Regions from separate parts of the Shewanella sp. 0m-6 genome, predicted to be linked through region 2. Evidence: predicted binding sites of a transcription regulator. Region 2 holds the regulator's gene; each other region holds the start of a gene.
The links. Region 2 encodes sigma-54, which starts transcription at its own class of promoters, with help from an activator protein. Its sites were predicted from a motif close to GTTGGCACGNNNNTNGNNT; they were not measured.
Positions count from the first base shown of each region.

Region 1: a site for sigma-54 is predicted at 2,347-2,365, ahead of ACVBJC_RS08800 (YggN family protein). Genes of this name have one in related genera too.
Region 3: a site for sigma-54 is predicted at 3,210-3,228, ahead of glnA (glutamate--ammonia ligase). Genes of this name have one in related genera too.

Region 1 covers NZ_JBRIMD010000008.1:160,758-166,910, forward strand. The annotation lists gene trmB (tRNA (guanosine(46)-N7)-methyltransferase TrmB) at 150-863, shown strand; gene ACVBJC_RS08790 (YggL family protein) at 914-1,240, shown strand; gene glsB (glutaminase B) at 1,240-2,154, shown strand; gene ACVBJC_RS08800 (YggN family protein) at 2,425-3,240, shown strand; gene ACVBJC_RS08805 (LysR family transcriptional regulator) at 3,607-4,548, shown strand; gene ACVBJC_RS08810 (hypothetical protein) at 5,365-6,153, shown strand, end outside.
Region 2 covers NZ_JBRIMD010000004.1:198,137-204,289, forward strand. The annotation lists gene ptsN (PTS IIA-like nitrogen regulatory protein PtsN) at 190-633, opposite strand; gene hpf (ribosome hibernation promoting factor) at 636-923, opposite strand; gene ACVBJC_RS04835 (RNA polymerase factor sigma-54) at 953-2,416, opposite strand; gene lptB (LPS export ABC transporter ATP-binding protein) at 2,553-3,284, opposite strand; gene lptA (lipopolysaccharide transport periplasmic protein LptA) at 3,281-3,820, opposite strand; gene lptC (LPS export ABC transporter periplasmic protein LptC) at 3,891-4,448, opposite strand; gene kdsC (3-deoxy-manno-octulosonate-8-phosphatase KdsC) at 4,445-4,996, opposite strand; gene ACVBJC_RS04860 (KpsF/GutQ family sugar-phosphate isomerase) at 4,998-5,975, opposite strand; gene ACVBJC_RS04865 (calcium/sodium antiporter) at 6,022-6,153, opposite strand, start outside.
Region 3 covers NZ_JBRIMD010000001.1:278,887-285,039, forward strand. The annotation lists gene ACVBJC_RS01215 (aminotransferase class V-fold PLP-dependent enzyme) at 1-13, shown strand, start outside; gene ACVBJC_RS01220 (hypothetical protein) at 61-366, opposite strand; gene ACVBJC_RS01225 (WD40/YVTN/BNR-like repeat-containing protein) at 609-1,616, shown strand; gene glnA (glutamate--ammonia ligase) at 1,717-3,126, opposite strand; gene typA (translational GTPase TypA) at 3,840-5,651, shown strand.

The sequences.
Region 1 (6,153 bases), on a different contig from region 2:
ATATGGCTTATTTAGCTGTAAAGCAAAGGCACTGCTCGCACAAACTGAGATTATTGGTATAATTTCGCCACAATAAGGCTTGCACTGAAGGTTGAACTTTGGATAATGCCTTTCTTTTTTAAATTATGCTGTCTTAAGCGAGGGCGAAAATGAGCGACGTAACAACCGCTGAATTCAATGAAGAAGGTAAATACCTTCGCAAAGTGAGAAGCTTTGTATTGAGAGAGGGCCGTTTAACTAAAGGCCAAGCTCAAGCAATGGAGCAGCAATGGCCAATCATGGGCCTAGATTACACTCCAGAATCGATTGATTTAGTCGAAGTATTTGGTCGTGAAGCAGATACCGTTCTAGAGATCGGCTTTGGCATGGGCGCGTCATTGGTGGAAATGGCTAAGGCGGCTCCTGAGCTTAACTTTATCGGTATCGAAGTGCATAAACCCGGCGTCGGTGCATGCTTGGCAGAAGCTGCTGAAGCGGGCGTGACTAACTTACGTGTTTATCACCATGATGCAATTGAAGTACTTGAAAATAGCATTGCTGAAGGCAGTCTGGCTTGTGTGCAATTGTTCTTCCCAGATCCTTGGCATAAAACTCGTCATCATAAGCGCCGTATCGTTCAAGCACCATTTGCTGAATTGATCCGCAAGAAACTTAAGGTTGGCGGTGTATTCCATCTGGCAACAGATTGGGAAAACTACAGCGAACATATGCTAGAAGTGATGAATGCCGCGCCTGGTTATAAAAACCAATCTGCGACAGGTGATGTTGTTGAACGTCCAGATCATCGTCCATTGACTAAATTCGAAGCGCGTGGCCACCGTTTAGGTCATGGGGTTTGGGATCTTATGTTTGAGCGTGTTTAAGCGCTAAACCGAATTTATATACTGTAAATAAGCTATCTAGGAGAACAACCATGGCAGCAAACCGTAGCCGTCGCTTACGTAAGAAATTACGCGTTGATGAGTTCCAAGAGTTTGGATTTGACGTTAACTGGATTTTTAATGAGTCAGTAACAGAAGAGCAAATTGATGCAATCGTTGATCAGTTTATCGATGAAGTGATTGAACCTAACGACCTAGGTTATCACGGCGGTGGACACAAAGAGTGGGAAGGTATTATTGCCACTCAAGGTATCGGCAAGTGTACAGAAGAGCACCGAGCTGCAGTTAAAGCATTCTTTGACGCTCAACCTGTATCTGATCTCGAAATTGGCGAGCTTTACGATATTTGGTGGGGCTAATGCCTGAATTGGCATTACTTGAAGAGATCCTAGAAAAAGTACGACCTCTTCTAGGACAGGGTAAAGTGGCTGACTATATTCCAGCCCTTGCCCAAGTTGATGCTAATAAGTTAGGTATTGCAGTGACGACCTCTGACGGTGTCACTATAGGGGCTGGAGATTATCTCGAGCCCTTTTCAATTCAGAGTATTTCTAAGGTATTTAGTCTTACCTTGGCGCTAATGCTGTATGAAGAAGATGAGATTTGGTCGAGAGTCGGTAAAGAACCCTCAGGCCATTCTTTTAACTCTTTAGTTCAAGTTGAATTGGAAAAAGGCTTACCGCGAAATCCATTTATCAATGCCGGTGCGCTGGTTATTGCCGATCTTTTGCAAAGTCGTTTAGGTGCGCCTAAGCACCGTATGCTTGAGATTGTTCGTGGTTTAAGTGAAAACAATAGAGTGGGATACGATAAAATCGTTGCCGCATCTGAATATCAACACAGCGCAAGAAACGCCGCGATAGCTTACTTGATGAAATCATTCGGTAATTTTAATAACGACGTTGATACTGTGTTGCACAGCTACTTTCACTATTGCTCACTTCGCATGAGCTGCGCAGATCTTTCCCGTGCTATGTTTTACTTAGCTAACTCAGGTAAAAGCCTTGCTGGTAAACAGTTAATTAGTCCTGTACAGAATCGGCAGTTAAATGCGTTATTAGCCACATCCGGCCTTTATGACGGTGCGGGTGAGTTCGCTTATCGCGTCGGTATGCCGGGTAAGAGCGGTGTCGGCGGTGGCATTATCGCGGTGATCCCTGGTGACATGTCTGTATGTGTTTGGTCTCCGGAGCTTGATGCCAATGGCAACTCTTTAGCGGGCACGGCAGTGTTAGAAGCCTTGAGTCAGACTTTAGGCCGTTCGATTTTTTAGTTTTACTCAGTCAATTGTCTACAGCCAGTCACTATAGTCAGTTTCTACAATTAGTTCCTACATCAGTATCAACATCAGCTGTTTTTGATATTTGGCCAATTGTTAGCTTAATTGGCCAAATATATTATTTAGCAGCGTGTATCACCTCTATACAACTCAAGTGATAACCTTTAAAAACATGGTGTTAGCTTGTTTGGCATGGTCTATGCTTTATTTACGTCAAGATTGAAAATAATATCATACAGACTATAGCGATAAAGGATTGATGCGATGAAAAAACTACTTACCTCTGTTGGGATCTCAGCCGTGTTGCTATCAGCAACGAGTCTACAAACCGTTGCCGCTCATAGCGACCAGTCAATGAATAAAGAGTGCGAAGTCGCGCTTAATTATGACGTCACGGTAGAGCCTAAGAAACTGATTGTCAGTGAGGTTGGTGATGAAAAGTATCGCATCGAAATGGATGAGCTATTTGTTAATGGCAAGCAAGTGTCACTTAATAAACAGCAGCAAGCATTAGTGAGTCAGTATTCACAAGAGGTTTCTTCGCAAGTACCTGAGGTGATTGAACTGGTTAATGATGCGGTTGGAATGGCTTCTTCTGCAGTGAGTCTTGCGTTAACCCCACTGTTAGGTGATAGCGCAGGTGCTAAGATTGACGAAATGATGTCAGGTCTTGAGCAACGAATCGAAAGCGTAGCGTACCAACATGGCGATACGTTTTACCTTGGCTCGACAGAGTCATCACTAGAAGATGCCTTTGGAGAGGAGTTTGAGCAAGAGATGGAAGAGTTAGTGCAGAACTCACTCGGCAGCATGATGATGACTTTAGGCGCACAAATGATGTCGGGCGACGGTGATAGCTTTGAACAGAAGATGGACTCTTTTTCTCAAAAGATGGAAACCATTGGTGATGATATCGAGATGCAGATGGAGCAGCAAGCCGCTGATCTAGAAGCCCGTGGCGAAAAGCTATGCGAAAGATTTAAAACCTTAGTGGTACTGGAGCAACAGTTGCGTGACGAGATCCCAGAACTTGCTAGCTATCCTTTAGTTGAATCCTCTAATACCACTATGCTTGAGTAAACATTACTTCACTGGACTCGTTACTAAGATATACGCTTGGTAAAACAATGAAGTAAAGCTGTTGCCTTGATTGATTTGCAACCTCCCCTGCATCCCCCCTTTATGCAGGGGTTTTTACATTTAAAGCCTCACTAGACTTTTGTACTACCGATCCCCTTTGTACCTAGCCCAAACTACATATTTGATGAGTTATGGGGATTTTTTGGTATACTTCTAAAAATAAAAACAAAAACCAACTATTGGTTACATAATACAAACTCTACTCTAGCGTACATATATTCACTTAAGATATTGTTTTTAATAGAAAACAGCATGTCTTAGCGATGGAAGTACTATTACTGTCGTAAACACCTTAAGGCGATTTACATGTTAGAACTTTTAGAACCAATCGCAATTTTTACCCATGTGGCTCGAGCGGGCAGTTTTAGCTCTGCGGCGAGAAAGTTAGGCATATCAAAGTCTAAAGTAAGTACCCAAGTGGCCGATCTGGAGCATAAGCTTGGTGTTCAATTGATTCAACGTACCACAAGAAGCTTGAGTTTAACTGAGGCGGGCCATCTATTGTATGCCCAAGGAGAAGAGTTATTAAGAGATGCCGACCAAGCTGTTGCTAGCGTTCATAATCTTAATGATGCTACCCGAGGCGTATTGAAAGTGGGTATTTCTCAGTCATTCGGTACCATGCACATCATCCCTGCTTTGCCAGAGTTTATGGCTAAGCATCCAGAGCTCGAACTTCAAGTTAGCTTACTTGACCATAAAGTCGACGTGGTTAGTGAAGGTTTAGACCTACTACTTACGATGTCAGAGCAATTGCCACTTGGGATGGTTGCAAGACCACTGATGAAATGTCAGTTCTTGTTAGCCGCGTCGCCATCATATGTAGAGAAGCATGGTGTACCTAGCCGCCCAGAGCAGTTAGTAGACCATAACTGCTTGGTATATCAAGGTGAATGGCATGAGCACAGTATCTGGCAATTTAAGCAAGGTGATGATTACTGTGAGATTGGCGTAACAGGTAATTTCAGAGTCGATAATGCCCCAGCATTAAAGTCGGCGGCGGTAAGCGGACTCGGTGTGGTTTATCTAGCAAGCTATCTGCTTGAAGATGAGCTGGAAAAGGGGACTCTGGTGCCAATTCTTGAAGACTGGCAGTTGACTCATCATTTGCCATTACAAGCGGTTTACCCAAGACGTAAACACTTAGCACCAAAGGTCAGTGCCTTTATTGATTTTATAAAAGATCATATCGGTACACCGCCATATTGGGATGCGCCTTTAAAAGAATTGTATGCAAAACGTAAGTAAAATGGAGAAACATTGTTTTATATTTTGAACAGTGTGAAATCTTGCTAATGTAGTGAGTTCTTAAGTGCCTTTTATTCAATCACTTAATCCCTGCTGTACATTGTTTAGTCAAGCTGAATTTAGCCTTGGCTAAACAACTTAAAATCATTTCAGTTGAAGTTTGTTCTCGTTTTAATACAATTGCAGGCAGTTGATTCAAAAGTTCTGAGTCCTATAGTGTAATCGAGAATGACCCCTCTCTATTGCGCTATACAGAGCAGCTAAAAGCATTTTGCATCAATGCTGACAGACGGTTTAAGAACTAAAACAATGTCAGCCTTAAAACCATCACCTAGTTTGGTTTACCCCGGTTATTTATAGCCGGGGTATTTTTCTTTTTGGGCTGTACCAAAGCTTAAATACCTTCCCTTGTTCTGCATTTGAAACAGTTTGAAGTTCGTTCTATATCAAGGTCTTTCACTTTTGAATCATTTCAGTCTGGTGAATAATGAAAGTCGTGAGCAGTCTGCTTACTGGGCTGGCAGGTGAACCGTGCTACTGTTTATAACCGAGGAGATGAGTTTAGCGAGCCTTATCATCATCGGCATCTGCTGGTGGCCTGGGTATAGAAGCCATTGTTAGCCGAATTTGCTTGCAGGGTTAATGACCAAGCATATTTCGGCCTCGAGTTTAGTTACGGCCCAGATTGGTATAAAGCGCTTGATACTTGAAGTGAAACTATCTTAAGCTACAGATAATATTGGAAAATATTATCTTCTCTTAGCTTTATCGTTCGATGCTTTGTAGAGCCATTTATTTCATGAGACATGTATTACATTGAATAAATTTATTAAGTCACTTTTTTCGGGTTCTGCTGATCTTGGAACTGCATCTGAAACCGTAGCTGAAACTATCTCTGCAGAAAAGATTTCAGCAACAATTACTTCGGAAACAACTACCTCAGCAGAAAAGATTTCAGCAACTACGACCTCAGAAACAAGTGCTGAGCATGAATACTCTTTTCAGCACCATAGGTTGTACTACGATGGATTGATTCAGCTGCAAATAGTTAAACGCAGTGGTTTCAATATTGAGCTATTGAGTCAGTTTGAATTGGTTGGTAGTGATAACTGCGAACTGCTTTTGGTTGAGTGGCTTGATGATGAGCGCTTTATTGCGGTGGATTCAATAGGCCGAATTTATAGTGCTTGTTTCAGCTCTGGTGCCCGCTCTGATATCAGCAATGGCATAAGCTCCGACATGAGTTTAAATACATCCTCAGCTTCTAGCTCTCAAAGCCGCAAGCCAAGCAAGCTGAGTTTAGTTGCGCTAACATCGCTAGAGTTGTACCCAACAAATGATGCCTGCTGTAACAATGGCAAGCTTTGGCTCGTTGGCGCCAAGCAGGGTGGGCGACGCAGCGCCCGGTCAATGTACTGTATCGATATAGGCGCAGCCTTAAATAGGCAGGCAAGCGCGGCTGCAGAGAATGACAGCCATACAAAAGTTGGCTCTTTTGAGCTCCTCTGTACCGATATCAGTTGTTATGAAATGCCATTTAGGTTTGTTAACGGCAGTATGGTGTATTTGGCTGATAATGAGTTTGTGTTTTATCAGCGTGAAAAG
Region 2 (6,153 bases):
ACATTAAACAAAATGTATGATTTTTGTGGTTATATTGTGTAAGTGTATAGATTAACTTTTTTAAGGCTGAAAGCAAGAAGTTGAGCGGGTGAATAAGAATAAATAATATTGCTGTAATAATTACTTAGGTCTTTAAATCATTTACCTTTTGTGTAAAAAAATAAATAACTTAAAGACCTGAGTAGTTAGCTATTGGGTAATGACTTGGTATAGCTCTGATTCATTGCTGGTCTTTCTCAACTGCTTAACCACCGCTTTATCGTTGAGTTTTTCAGCCATACAAGACAGTGTTGCTAAATGTTGCTCACACTGATCAGATGGCACCAATAAAGCAAATAGAATATCGACAGGCTGCTTATCGAATGAGTCAAATGGGATAGGAACTTCACATTTAACCAATACTGCAACTGGACGTTCTATATTCGACAGCCTTCCATGAGGAATCGCTATACCATTACCTATTCCCGTGCTACCCATTTTCTCTCGTGCCAAGAGACTTTCAAAGATCTCTTGTGAAGAAAGGGTTGGGTACTGGACAGCGGCAATGTCACTGATTAACTCCAGTACTTTTTTCTTACTGCCCGGAGTGGCGCAGGTAGTGCACTCCGGCTGCAGGATGGTACTTAGTTCCATCGTTAGTGTTTAGTCAGCTTCTCTTTGTGTTTAATAACCTGACGATCTAGTTTATCGATCAGGGAGTCTATTGCAGCATACATATCTGCATGTTCCGAAATAGCAAATACTTCCCCTTTTTTAAGGTGAATTTTAGCTTCGGCAATCTGCTGCATTTTTTGTACATTCAAAATAACGTGCACATTATTGATCTGATCGAAATGTCGTTCAAGCTTTGTAAATTTCTCTTCTACATAACCGCGTAGTGAATCGGTGATTTCGATGTGATGTCCTGTCAGGTTGATTTGCATTATCGATCCTCCATGTGCCTAATTTTGAGTTATAAACTCTTACGTTGGTTTGAGGGCGGGATCAGCATCGCTTCTCGATATTTTGCAATCGTACGTCTAGCAACTTTAATCCCTTGTTCAGCCAGAAGCTGGGCCATTTTGCTATCGCTTAACGGTTTCCTCTGGTTTTCAGCTGCGACTAATTTCTTAATAAATGCCCTAATTGCTGTCGATGAGCATTCTCCGCCATCGTCGGTACCCACATGGCTTGAGAAGAAATATTTTAGTTCAAAAATGCCCCTTGGGGTGTGCATGTACTTCTGTGTGGTAACACGTGAAATGGTAGATTCATGCATTTCAACAGCTTCGGCAATGTCATTGAGTACCATAGGTTTCATGGCTTCTTCACCGAACTCAAAAAAGCCTTGCTGGAATTTGACGATACAGTTTGTCACTTTCAATAAGGTGTCGTTGCGGCTTTCCAGGCTCTTTATAAACCACTTAGCTTCTTGCAGGTGGCCACGGATAAATTGACCGTCGGCCTGATTCGTTGTGCTACGCGCCATTGATGCGTAATGCTGATTAACATTAATCTTAGGCATATAGTCAGGATTTAGCTCTACCACCCAGCGACCTTTTTTCTTGCTGACAGACACGTCGGGAATGACGTATTCATCTTTACTGCGTGCAATGGCAAGCCCAGGTCTTGGGTTAAGAGTTTGGATCAGTGTGATCGCCTCACGTAAATCATCCTCTTTGAGTTTTGTTTTACGCATTAACTGCCTAAAATCACGCCCCGCAATAAGGTCTAAATAGTCTTTAATCAGTAATCTTGCATTTTCAATGTGCGGTGTATCTGCGGCATATTGTGCTAGCTGGATAAGTAGGCATTCACTTAAGTTGCGGGCGGCAACACCGATAGGATCAAAATGTTGAATTCGTTTTAAAACGGCTTCGACTTCATCGAGTTCAGTTTCAGGATCGCCCATCGCTTCGAGAATTTCGTCACAGCTCTGGGTTAAATAACCTCGTTCATCGATCGCATCAATAATCGCGGTGGCGATAGCAAGATCGTTATCTGAAAATGGGGTGAGGTTCTTTTGCCACTCAAGATGCTCATATAAGCCTTCGCTAGTCTCGCCTTGGAATGGCATGTCATCTTCACGACTTACGCCTGAGCTAGCATTAGAGGAAACGGTGTAGACTTCATCCCAAGTGGTATCCATAGGCAGGTCATCGGGCATGGAATCTTGGGTGAGGGCTTCGGAGGTGTCAACGCTTGCGCTATCTTGGGTGAGTTCACTATTAGAGTCATTTACAGAGTGATCTTCATCGTTGATCATATCGCCATCTGACTGCTCTTCATCTAGCTCCAGTAACGGATTAGAATCTAATGCTTGTTGGATCTCTTGTTGCAGCTCTAAAGAAGACAGTTGTAACAGGCGAATGGCCTGTTGTAACTGGGGAGTCATAGTGAGCTGTTGACCCATTTTGAGCTGGAGTGACGCTTTCATTTTACCGCTATTCCCTACACTGTAGTTAAACGTTAAAGCTCGTTGAACTGGCGAAGGTTGCTCAAAAACTCAACACGTTGATTTTTTTTGGAAATAATTCCATATTGAGTTTTTCAGCTTCCATACTGTGAATTAACTATAGCCTGAATTGTTCACCTAAGTACACCGCTCGAACCTGTTGGTTGTCCAAGATTTCGGCAGGTGTACCTTCAGCAATCAGATTTCCGTGGCTTACTATGTAAGCACGCTCACAAACGTCCAAAGTTTCGCGAACATTATGATCGGTGATCAGTACGCCCAGACCGCGACTCTTAAGTTGTTCAATAATTTTTTTAATATCGATAACTGAAATGGGGTCAACACCCGCGAACGGCTCATCTAACAAGATAAACTTTGGATTAGCTGCGAGTGCCCGAGCAATTTCTACCCGGCGGCGTTCGCCTCCAGACAATGCCATACCTTGGCTGTCACGAATGTGAGTGATATGAAACTCTTCGAGTAGATGCTCAAGTTGTTCTTCACGTTGCTCGTTATTGATGTCATGACGAGTCTGTAAGACGGCCATGATGTTGTCACGTACTGACAGCTTTCTAAAAATACTGGCTTCCTGAGGTAGGTAACCGATACCTTTACGGGCGCGTAAATGCATAGGATCGAGCGTAAGATCGTCATCATCAATAAAGATCTTACCCTTATCACTCTGTACTAGGCCAACCACCATGTAGAATGTCGTTGTTTTACCTGCACCGTTTGGGCCAAGCAAACCAACAATCTGACCTGTCTTTACGGTTAAGCTAACATCTTGTACGACGGCACGATTTTTATAGCTCTTAGCAAGATTGACCGCTTTTAAGGTGATTTGGTTCATTGCTGTTCCTGCTTTTTCGCTGGCGATTCTGGTTTCTCTTCCTGATAGGTTTCAGGCTGAATAATGGTGATAACTCTGTCATCGCCCTTGCCAGTACTTTCTGCAATAAGCTGTTGCAAACTGATGTTGTATTTAATGCGGTTACCTGTGACCTGGCTACCGTCTTGCGCTAGGGTGGCTTCGCCTACTAAGGTGAGTGTGCGCGTAGCAAGTTCGTAGCGGATCTCTTTTGCGCTAGCCGTTGCCGGGCGTCCATCATCCATTATTTGGGTGTAAGTGGCTGGGTTACCAGTCGCCACAAGCGTTTTACCGCTCTTATCTTCTTTTGAGAAAACCCGTAGCTTATCGGCATTCATCTTGATTGTGCCCTGAGTGACTTCGACAGGCCCAAAAAAGATAACCTGATTATTCTTGATATCAGCTTCTTGGCTAGCGGCCGCAATTTTCACCTCTTGCATCAGGTCATCAACTTTAGCAACAGAGCTGAAACTGAGCAGACAAAATAGGCCTGCAAGGATAGATTGATTGTATTTCATAGCGTCCTTCTACTCAGCTAAAGCGTTTTCTTTAGCTAGTATGAGTGTAAAATTGTTCAATATGTTGGCGTTACTGAGCTTCGTAGATACCTTCTACTTGGCTGATTAGTTTTACGCTCTGGGCATTCAGGTCGGCATATAAGCCTACACCTTGAATGACGAATTCGTTGCCAGTGACGTGGATAATTTCATCTGACGTCATGATCATAGTATTCAAATCAAGATCTAAATAGCTGGTGCTTAACGTCTGTATCGGCTCTTCTGGGCTAATCGAGTCGATAATAACATTGTTTTCTAGCGTTACCTTGCCAGTGACTTTATTCAGGCTGCCTTTATCACTTTTAAGTCGCCATTCGGCTAGGCCATCATCAGGGTAAATGAGATAAACAGGCTCAGTAAAATAGGTCATATTGACGCTATCAAAGTGTTCCATGTGTTTCGCTGTTACTTCGCTATTGATGAAGCCTAACTCGTTATATTCGATGCTACGTAGATCATCGATAATATAGTCGGGTCGCTGACTTGTATCGATATTCAGCTCCTGCTCGCTTTTTTTAGACTGAACTTGCCAATAGAGCAAAAGTGCAGTGCCAAAAAGTGCGATTATCGCAAGGGTGACGCGGTTCATATACTCATCCCATGAGCTGAGTCAAACTTGTCTTGGCTTAATAGTAGTAAATCAGTGAGTTCGCGTAGGGCGCCGTGGCCGCCTTTAATATGGGTGGTCATTTTTGCATGTTGTTTTACATATGGGTGACCATCGGCCACACAAACGGAAAGACCAACCTGCTGCATAACGGGCAAGTCCACCATGTCATCACCAATATAAGCGACCTCTTCAGGGCTAACATTATAAAGTGATAGCAGTTCATTATAGGGGGCTAACTTGTTATCGACACCTTGGTAGATGTGGGTAACGCCTAGAGCGGTAAACCTGTCTTCAACGATTTGTGATTTACGACCGGTGATAATCGCCACTTGGATGCCACTAGATAATACTGAGCGTACGCCATATCCATCACGAGTATGGAATGTTTTAAGTTCTTCACCGCTGTTGCTCATATAGACTAGGCCGTCGGAAAACACGCCATCAACATCGCAAATGAGTAGTTTTATCTTGCTGGCTGCTTGCCAGACTACATCGCTAATAGGGCCGTATAAACCTTGCTTGGACATATTAAATTACTCCTGCTTTGACCATATCTAGCATGTTTAATGCGCCAACAGGCTGTTGTTTGTCGTTAATCACGATTAAACCATTAATACTCTTAGTATCCATGACTTTTAATGCTTCTGCTGCAAGCACGTTATCGGTAATGGTGACGCAGCCTTTAGTCATCACCTCTGCGATAGGAGTAGTGCGTAAATTGACTTCAGCGTCGATAACCCGGCGTAGGTCACCATCGGTGAAAATACCGACTAAGGTGTTGCTGGCATCAACAACCGCTGTCATGCCTAAGCCTTTTTTAGAGATCTCGTACAGCGCCTCAGTAATACAGATATCATTTTGCACACTTGGTAACTCACAGCCCTTATGCATGACATCACTGACTTTAAGTAGCAATTTTCGCCCTAGGCTACCGCCGGGGTGAGACAGTGCAAAGTCATCTTGAGTAAAGCCGCGCGCTTGCAATAACGCAACCGCTAGGGCATCGCCCATGACTAATGTTGCTGTGGTGCTCGACGTTGGTGCAAGCCCAAGTGGGCAAGCTTCTTCTGGTACTTCAATGCAAAGGTGCAGTTGCGCCAGCTTCGCCATATTAGAATCTGGCTTACCCGTGACAGAGATCATTGGCAGCCCCATGCGCTTAATGACTGGCATTAAGGTTAAGATCTCACTCGACTCACCTGAATTTGAAATCGCAAGTACGATATCGTTCTCACTCAATACGCCTAAGTCGCCATGGCTAGCTTCACCGGGATGCACAAAAAATGCAGGTGTACCTGTGCTGGCTAGTGTGGCTGAAATCTTGTTGCCAATGTGTCCTGATTTGCCCATGCCCATCACGATAACTTTACCTGTGCATTGCAATATTAATTGGCAAGCTTGGGCAAATTCTGAAGAGTCAATGTACTGATACAGATTATCGAGTGCTTGTTTCTCGATATCGATGACCTTAGTACCCCATTGGCGTAGTTGATTTGCATCTACCATTTCTTGGTCTCTCTTTAAATTGCTGCTTAACGTATCGCACCCATTGCTAAGATAGGAAGAGTAATGCCTGGTATGCGATAAATGTAATAAGTAATACTACGCCATGCCATGGTTTTAGCTGTCTGGCGCGTCCAGATAATAAGATCAGTATTGCAAGTGCGCTGCTTGTTGCAAGCAC
Region 3 (6,153 bases), on a different contig from region 2:
AAAAAACGTATAAAAAGAAAAACAGGCCTTAATGTTAAGGCCTGACATGTCACTGTTAACTTATGGTTTTACCGCTCTTAAATGTACTTTGCGGTAATTGAATTCTTGATTGAGCTGACTTAGCTCACCAACTGAAAGCTTGGTCAGTAATGCGCTGCCTTGGTCATCGGTGACAAACTTTTTGGCGGTGCGATTCACAAAATCAACCACGAAAACACTGTCGCTTTGTTGTGATTCTGCGGCTTTTAGTGCTGCTTGGCTTGAGCAATCGTTACATTCTGCAATCGGGCTCATCGCGGCTAGGCTTGTGGTGGAAAGTAGTAGTCCTGCACTTAATAGTGTTACTCGAGTGGCTGTTTTTCTCATAGTAGGTTCCTTATTACTTAAATGGTGATCTTCGTCACACTTTTAATTTAGGCTATCGTGTGGCCAGTGTCCAGCAATACTTGTTATTAACTTGTTGTTTAATCATGCTTTATTTAGCTTAGGCTAATAAACTGATGTTTATGTGAGCGAGCAATAATGGGCTAAATGCTTGCCACCTTTAGGCTTGCCTATTACCTATGATTGGCCGATAGTATTTATGATGCCGTTTTTAAGGAAATTAAATGAAGATATTCATACTGTTACTTAGCTTATGTTGCTTCAGTACCTCATCCATGGATTGGAATGTGCAAACGCTTGGGGCCAATGCCGCTTTGAGAGGTAGCGCCATACTTGATGGGGTTGCTTGGGTTACGGGAACAGATAACCGTGTTTATATCTCCAAAGATCAAGGTAACACCTGGTTAGATGTGTCGGTAAAACATCACCCTTTGACTGACTTTCGCGATATTGAAGTATTCGATGCCAACACTGCCATTGTTATGGGCGCGGGTGAAGGGGGCTTATCTAAGCTGTATATCACCGAAAATCAGGGTTTAAGTTGGCAATTAATATTTGATAATCCAGATGAACTCGGCTTTTTTAATTCAATCGCCTTTTGGGATCGTAATAACGGCTTATTGCTGGGTGATCCGGTTGGTGGTTGCTATGTGATTTTGCGTACAACCGATGGCGGAAAATCTTGGCAGCGAGTGGCGAAAGGTGGGTTACCCAAAATGCTTGATAAAGAGGTCGCGTTTGCCGCTAGCGGTAACACCTTAGTTGTTGGCAAGAGAGGCCGCGCCTGGTTTACTACCGGAGGATATAGTAGCTCAGTCTACCTTACCGCCGATTCAGGCACGCATTGGCGTCGGCATCCAATCGCACTTTATGATGATACTCAAACTGCCGGTGGTTATGCGCTGGCATTTAATCATCTAGATGATCTATTTGTACTGGGAGGCGATTATCAGCAGCGTGATAAGCATGCTGCCAATATGGTGTATAAAAAAGGCTATGTGTGGCATAAAGCCCCCGGCACAACCCCAGGTTTGCGCAGCGCTATGGTGTGCTACGAAGAAACCTGTATTGCCACCGGTAAGCTATCAACCGATATTTCTCATGATCATGGTTATAGTTGGCAGCCACTGCTGATTAACGGTGAGTCTCAGGGATTTTTTACTTTGGCTATCGAGGGCAATACACTAGTTGCTGCAGGGCATAATGGCCGTGTTGCGGTGTATCAGTTTTAAAGATTAGTCATTTACCTGCTAAATAAAAAAGCCCCAAACATGACTGTTTAGGGCTTTAAAGACTAATCACTTACGAGTGGTTAGCGGGTCACTCAGAGGATTACAAGCTGTAGTAAAGCTCGAATTCTACTGGGTGAGTTGTTTGGTTGATGCGCTCAACATCAGCAGACTTAAGGGCGATGTAAGAGTCGATAAAGTCGTTAGTGAATACGTCGCCACGAGTTAGGAACTCACGGTCAGCGTCTAGACACTCAAGTGCATTTTCTAGTGAAGTGGCAACTGTTGGGATTTCTGCTGCTTCTTCAGCTGGAAGATCGTATAGATCTTTATCCATTGCTTCACCTGGGTGGATCTTGTTCTGGATACCGTCAAGGCCAGCCATTAGCATTGCAGAGAACGCTAAGTATGGGTTAGCCACTGGGTCACCAAAACGGATTTCGATACGACGACCTTTTGCACTTGGTACCACTGGGATACGGATAGAAGCAGAGCGGTTAGCTGCTGAGTAAGCAAGCATAACAGGCGCTTCGAAGTGTGGTACAAGACGCTTGTATGAGTTTGTCGATGGGTTAGCAAATGCGTTAATTGCACGCGCATGCTTAATCACACCACCGATGTAGAATAGAGCTGTTTCGCTCAATCCACCGTACTTGTCACCTGCGAACAAGTTAACGCCATCTTTCGCAAGAGACTGATGCACGTGCATACCGCTACCGTTGTCGCCAACGATTGGCTTAGGCATAAATGTCGCTGTCTTGTTGTAAGCGTGGGCCACGTTGTGAACAACATACTTAAGTACCTGAACTTCATCGGCCTTAAGTGTTAGTGAGTTGAAACGTGTCGCGATCTCGTTTTGGCCCGCTGTAGCAACTTCATGGTGATGCGCTTCAACAACTTGACCCATCTCTTCTAGCACTAAACACATAGCACTACGGATGTCTTGTGAAGAGTCTACTGGTGCTACTGGGAAGTAACCACCTTTCACGCCTGGACGGTGACCCTTGTTGCCACCATCGTAGCTAGTACCTGAGTTCCAAGCTGCTTCTTCAGCATCAACCTTGTAGAAACAACCAGACATGTCAGCGCCGAACTTAACATCGTCAAATAGGAAGAATTCTGGCTCAGGACCTACCAATACGGTGTCAGCAATACCTGTTGAACGTAGGTAGTCTTCTGCTTTTTTAGCAATAGAGCGTGGGTCACGGTTGTAACCGGTCATTGTGCCAGGGTTTAGGATGTCACAACGAATGTTAGCAGTAGTTTCTGCCGTGAAAGGGTCAAGTACAAAACTTGCAGGATCTGGCATCAATACCATGTCTGATTCATTAATGCCTTTCCAACCTTGGATTGAAGAACCGTCAAACATTTTACCGTCTTCAAAAAAGTCAGCATCGACTTGGTGAGTTGGAATGGTTACGTGCTGCTCTTTACCTATCGTATCGGTAAAACGTAAATCAACAAACTTAACTTCTAATTCTTTTAGTTGTTGTAAAACTGATTCTGCTGACATTCTAAAGTCTCCGAGTAGGGTAAAGGGGCGTCCCTTTGTTTTATCTTTAATATTTAGCGCTTAATGCGATTCTGGCATTCTTAAAGCGAGACTTATGCCAAATTTGTAACTAACTGATAATTAGGGGTTATAATATTTTTATTCTCGATACCGACATCCTTGTTGCACCGTAATGGTGCGCTGGATGGATCGAGATGGTGCACGCGCTATAACAGTGCAGCCGCTATTTTCCCTGTAATCAACTGTTGGCGTCTCGCTAAAAATCGTTACACAGAATAACTAAGCAATGAGTACTTTTATAGGGGGGAGGTCAAGCAAATAACATTAGATTTTCAATAAGTGTTATTAGGATTAAGGACAGTCATGTTTTTTGTTTTTTTGTGAAGAGAATATCCGTTGTTTTCTAGCGGAATTTGAGGCTTAAAATAGCTTTAAAAGGTGAAAATGATGAATTTAAGGAGGAGTGTTTGTCTAGGATGACCTAATAGTGTCACACAACTAAAGTATAAAAAAGTGTGTAAAAAGCAGACGTTAAGGCAAAAAAAATCAATGCGAAAGAGTTATTTTTAACGATTGGTTAAAAATAATCCTGTGAGATAACGCTGAGCTAGAGTAGAATGTCACGCTTTTTATTGCAACTACTATACTAGATTGGTTTTAGTCGTTGGCAGTAACCCCCCCTATATATTATACCGATGGTAAGAGGTTTAGCCGTGTTAGAGAATTTACGTAACATCGCCATTATTGCACACGTTGACCATGGTAAGACTACCTTGGTTGATAAGTTGCTGGCGCAGTCAGGAACCCTTGAGTCTCGAGGAGAAGCCACTGAGCGGGTGATGGATTCAAATGATCTTGAAAAGGAGCGTGGTATCACGATTCTGGCCAAGAACACTGCCATCAAGTGGAACGATTACCGTATCAACATCGTTGATACCCCAGGTCACGCCGATTTCGGTGGTGAGGTAGAGCGTGTTCTATCTATGGTTGACTCAGTATTACTACTAGTTGACGCTGTGGATGGTCCAATGCCACAGACTCGCTTCGTGACTAAGAAAGCTTTTGCTCAAGGTCTTAAGCCAATCGTTGTTATTAACAAGATTGACCGTCCTGGCGCACGTCCTGATTGGGTTATTGACCAAGTATTTGACTTGTTCGACAACCTAGGCGCTACCGATGAGCAGCTAGATTTCCCAATCGTTTATGCTTCTGCACTAAACGGTTTTGCAACATTAGATCCAGACGAAACTAGCGCAGATATGACGCCACTTTTCGAAACGATCGTTGAAAAAGTTTCTTCACCAGATGCTGATGCTGAAGGTGATTTCCAGATGCAAATCTCTCAAATCGACTACAACTCATACGTGGGTGTTATCGGTATTGGTCGTATCAAGCGTGGTAGTGTTAAGACTAACCAACAAGTTACTGTACTTGGCGCTGACGGCAAGAAACGTAACGGTAAAATCGGCCAGGTATTAGGTTACATGGGTCTAGAGCGTCACGAAGTTACAGATGCTAACGCTGGTGACATCGTTGCGATTACTGGTCTTGGCCAGTTACAGATTTCTGACACAATTTGTGCCCCTACTAACGTAGAAGCATTACCTCCATTGTCTGTTGATGAACCAACACTAACAATGACATTCCAGGTAAACACTTCTCCGTTTGCGGGTAAAGAAGGTAAGTACGTAACTTCACGTAACATCCTTGAGCGTCTACAACAAGAGCTAGTACACAACGTAGCATTGCGCGTTGAAGAAACTGACAGCCCAGATCGTTTCCGCGTATCAGGCCGTGGTGAGCTTCACCTTTCAATCTTGATTGAAAACATGCGTCGTGAAGGTTACGAGCTAGCTGTTTCTCGTCCAGAAGTTATCGTTAAAGAGATCGATGGCGAGATGTGTGAGCCGTTCGAAACACTAACTGTTGACGTTGAAGAAGCGCATCAAGGTGCAGTGATCGAGAAGCTTGGTATCCGTAAGGGTGACATGAAGGACATGCAGTTAGACGGTAAGGGTCGTGTACGTATCGACTTCGTTATCCCTAGCCGTGGTCTAATTGGTTTCCAAACTGAGTTCATGACAGCGACTTCTGGTACTGGTCTTATTTACCATTCATTCGACCATTATGGTCCTTTGAAAGGCGGTGATATTGGTCAACGTGCACGTGGTGTATTGATCTCTAACGCTACTGGTAAAGCACTAACATTCGCACTATTCGGTCTACAAGAGCGTGGTCGTCTGTTTATTACTCACGCATCAGAAGTATACGAAGGTCAAGTAGTTGGTCTTCATGCACGCGCTAACGACCTAACAGTTAACTGTTTGAAAGGTAAGCAGCTAACTAACATGCGTGCATCTGGTACTGACGAAGCACAGGTACTAACTCCGCATATCGAAATGACACTAGAGCAAGCGCTTGAGTTCATCGATGATGACGAATTAGTAGAAGTAACTCCGCTGAACATCCGTGTTCGTAAGCGTTACTTGACTGAAAACGAGCGTAAGCGTCATAACCGTAAGTAATGACCGCGTTTAGCTTCAACCTGTAACCAGGTTAAGTATTGAAAGCCCCCAACATGCAAATGTTGGGGGCTTTTTTGTTATCTGCAGTAGCGTGTGTTTAGTGGCATTGCTCACCCTATATCCAGATCTTTGTTTTAAATCCCATTAATTCATGCTTTTAGCCTAGGGTCACAACTCGCTTTAGAGTGTGAATCGCCGCTCTCTCATCAATTGTGTGTAAGCGCTAGCGCTCACTAATTTAGTGATAAATGAACCTGCTTAGCAAAAATCAGAACACGCTAATACTCATTTAGAGGTATGGCGGTTGGGGCACATTTTTTTCAGTAGATTTACCGTAATTTAGTCTCAGCTTGAGTAACTTGCACTACAAATTACCAAGTATTACAGCGAATGCTGTCGACATTTTTAGCCGATATTTGGCTTATTACTAAGCGCATTTTTGAATTGAGTTCGAGTGAACTCTATTGGAGAAAGTTGTGGAATTTCTACTTTTTTGCCTAAT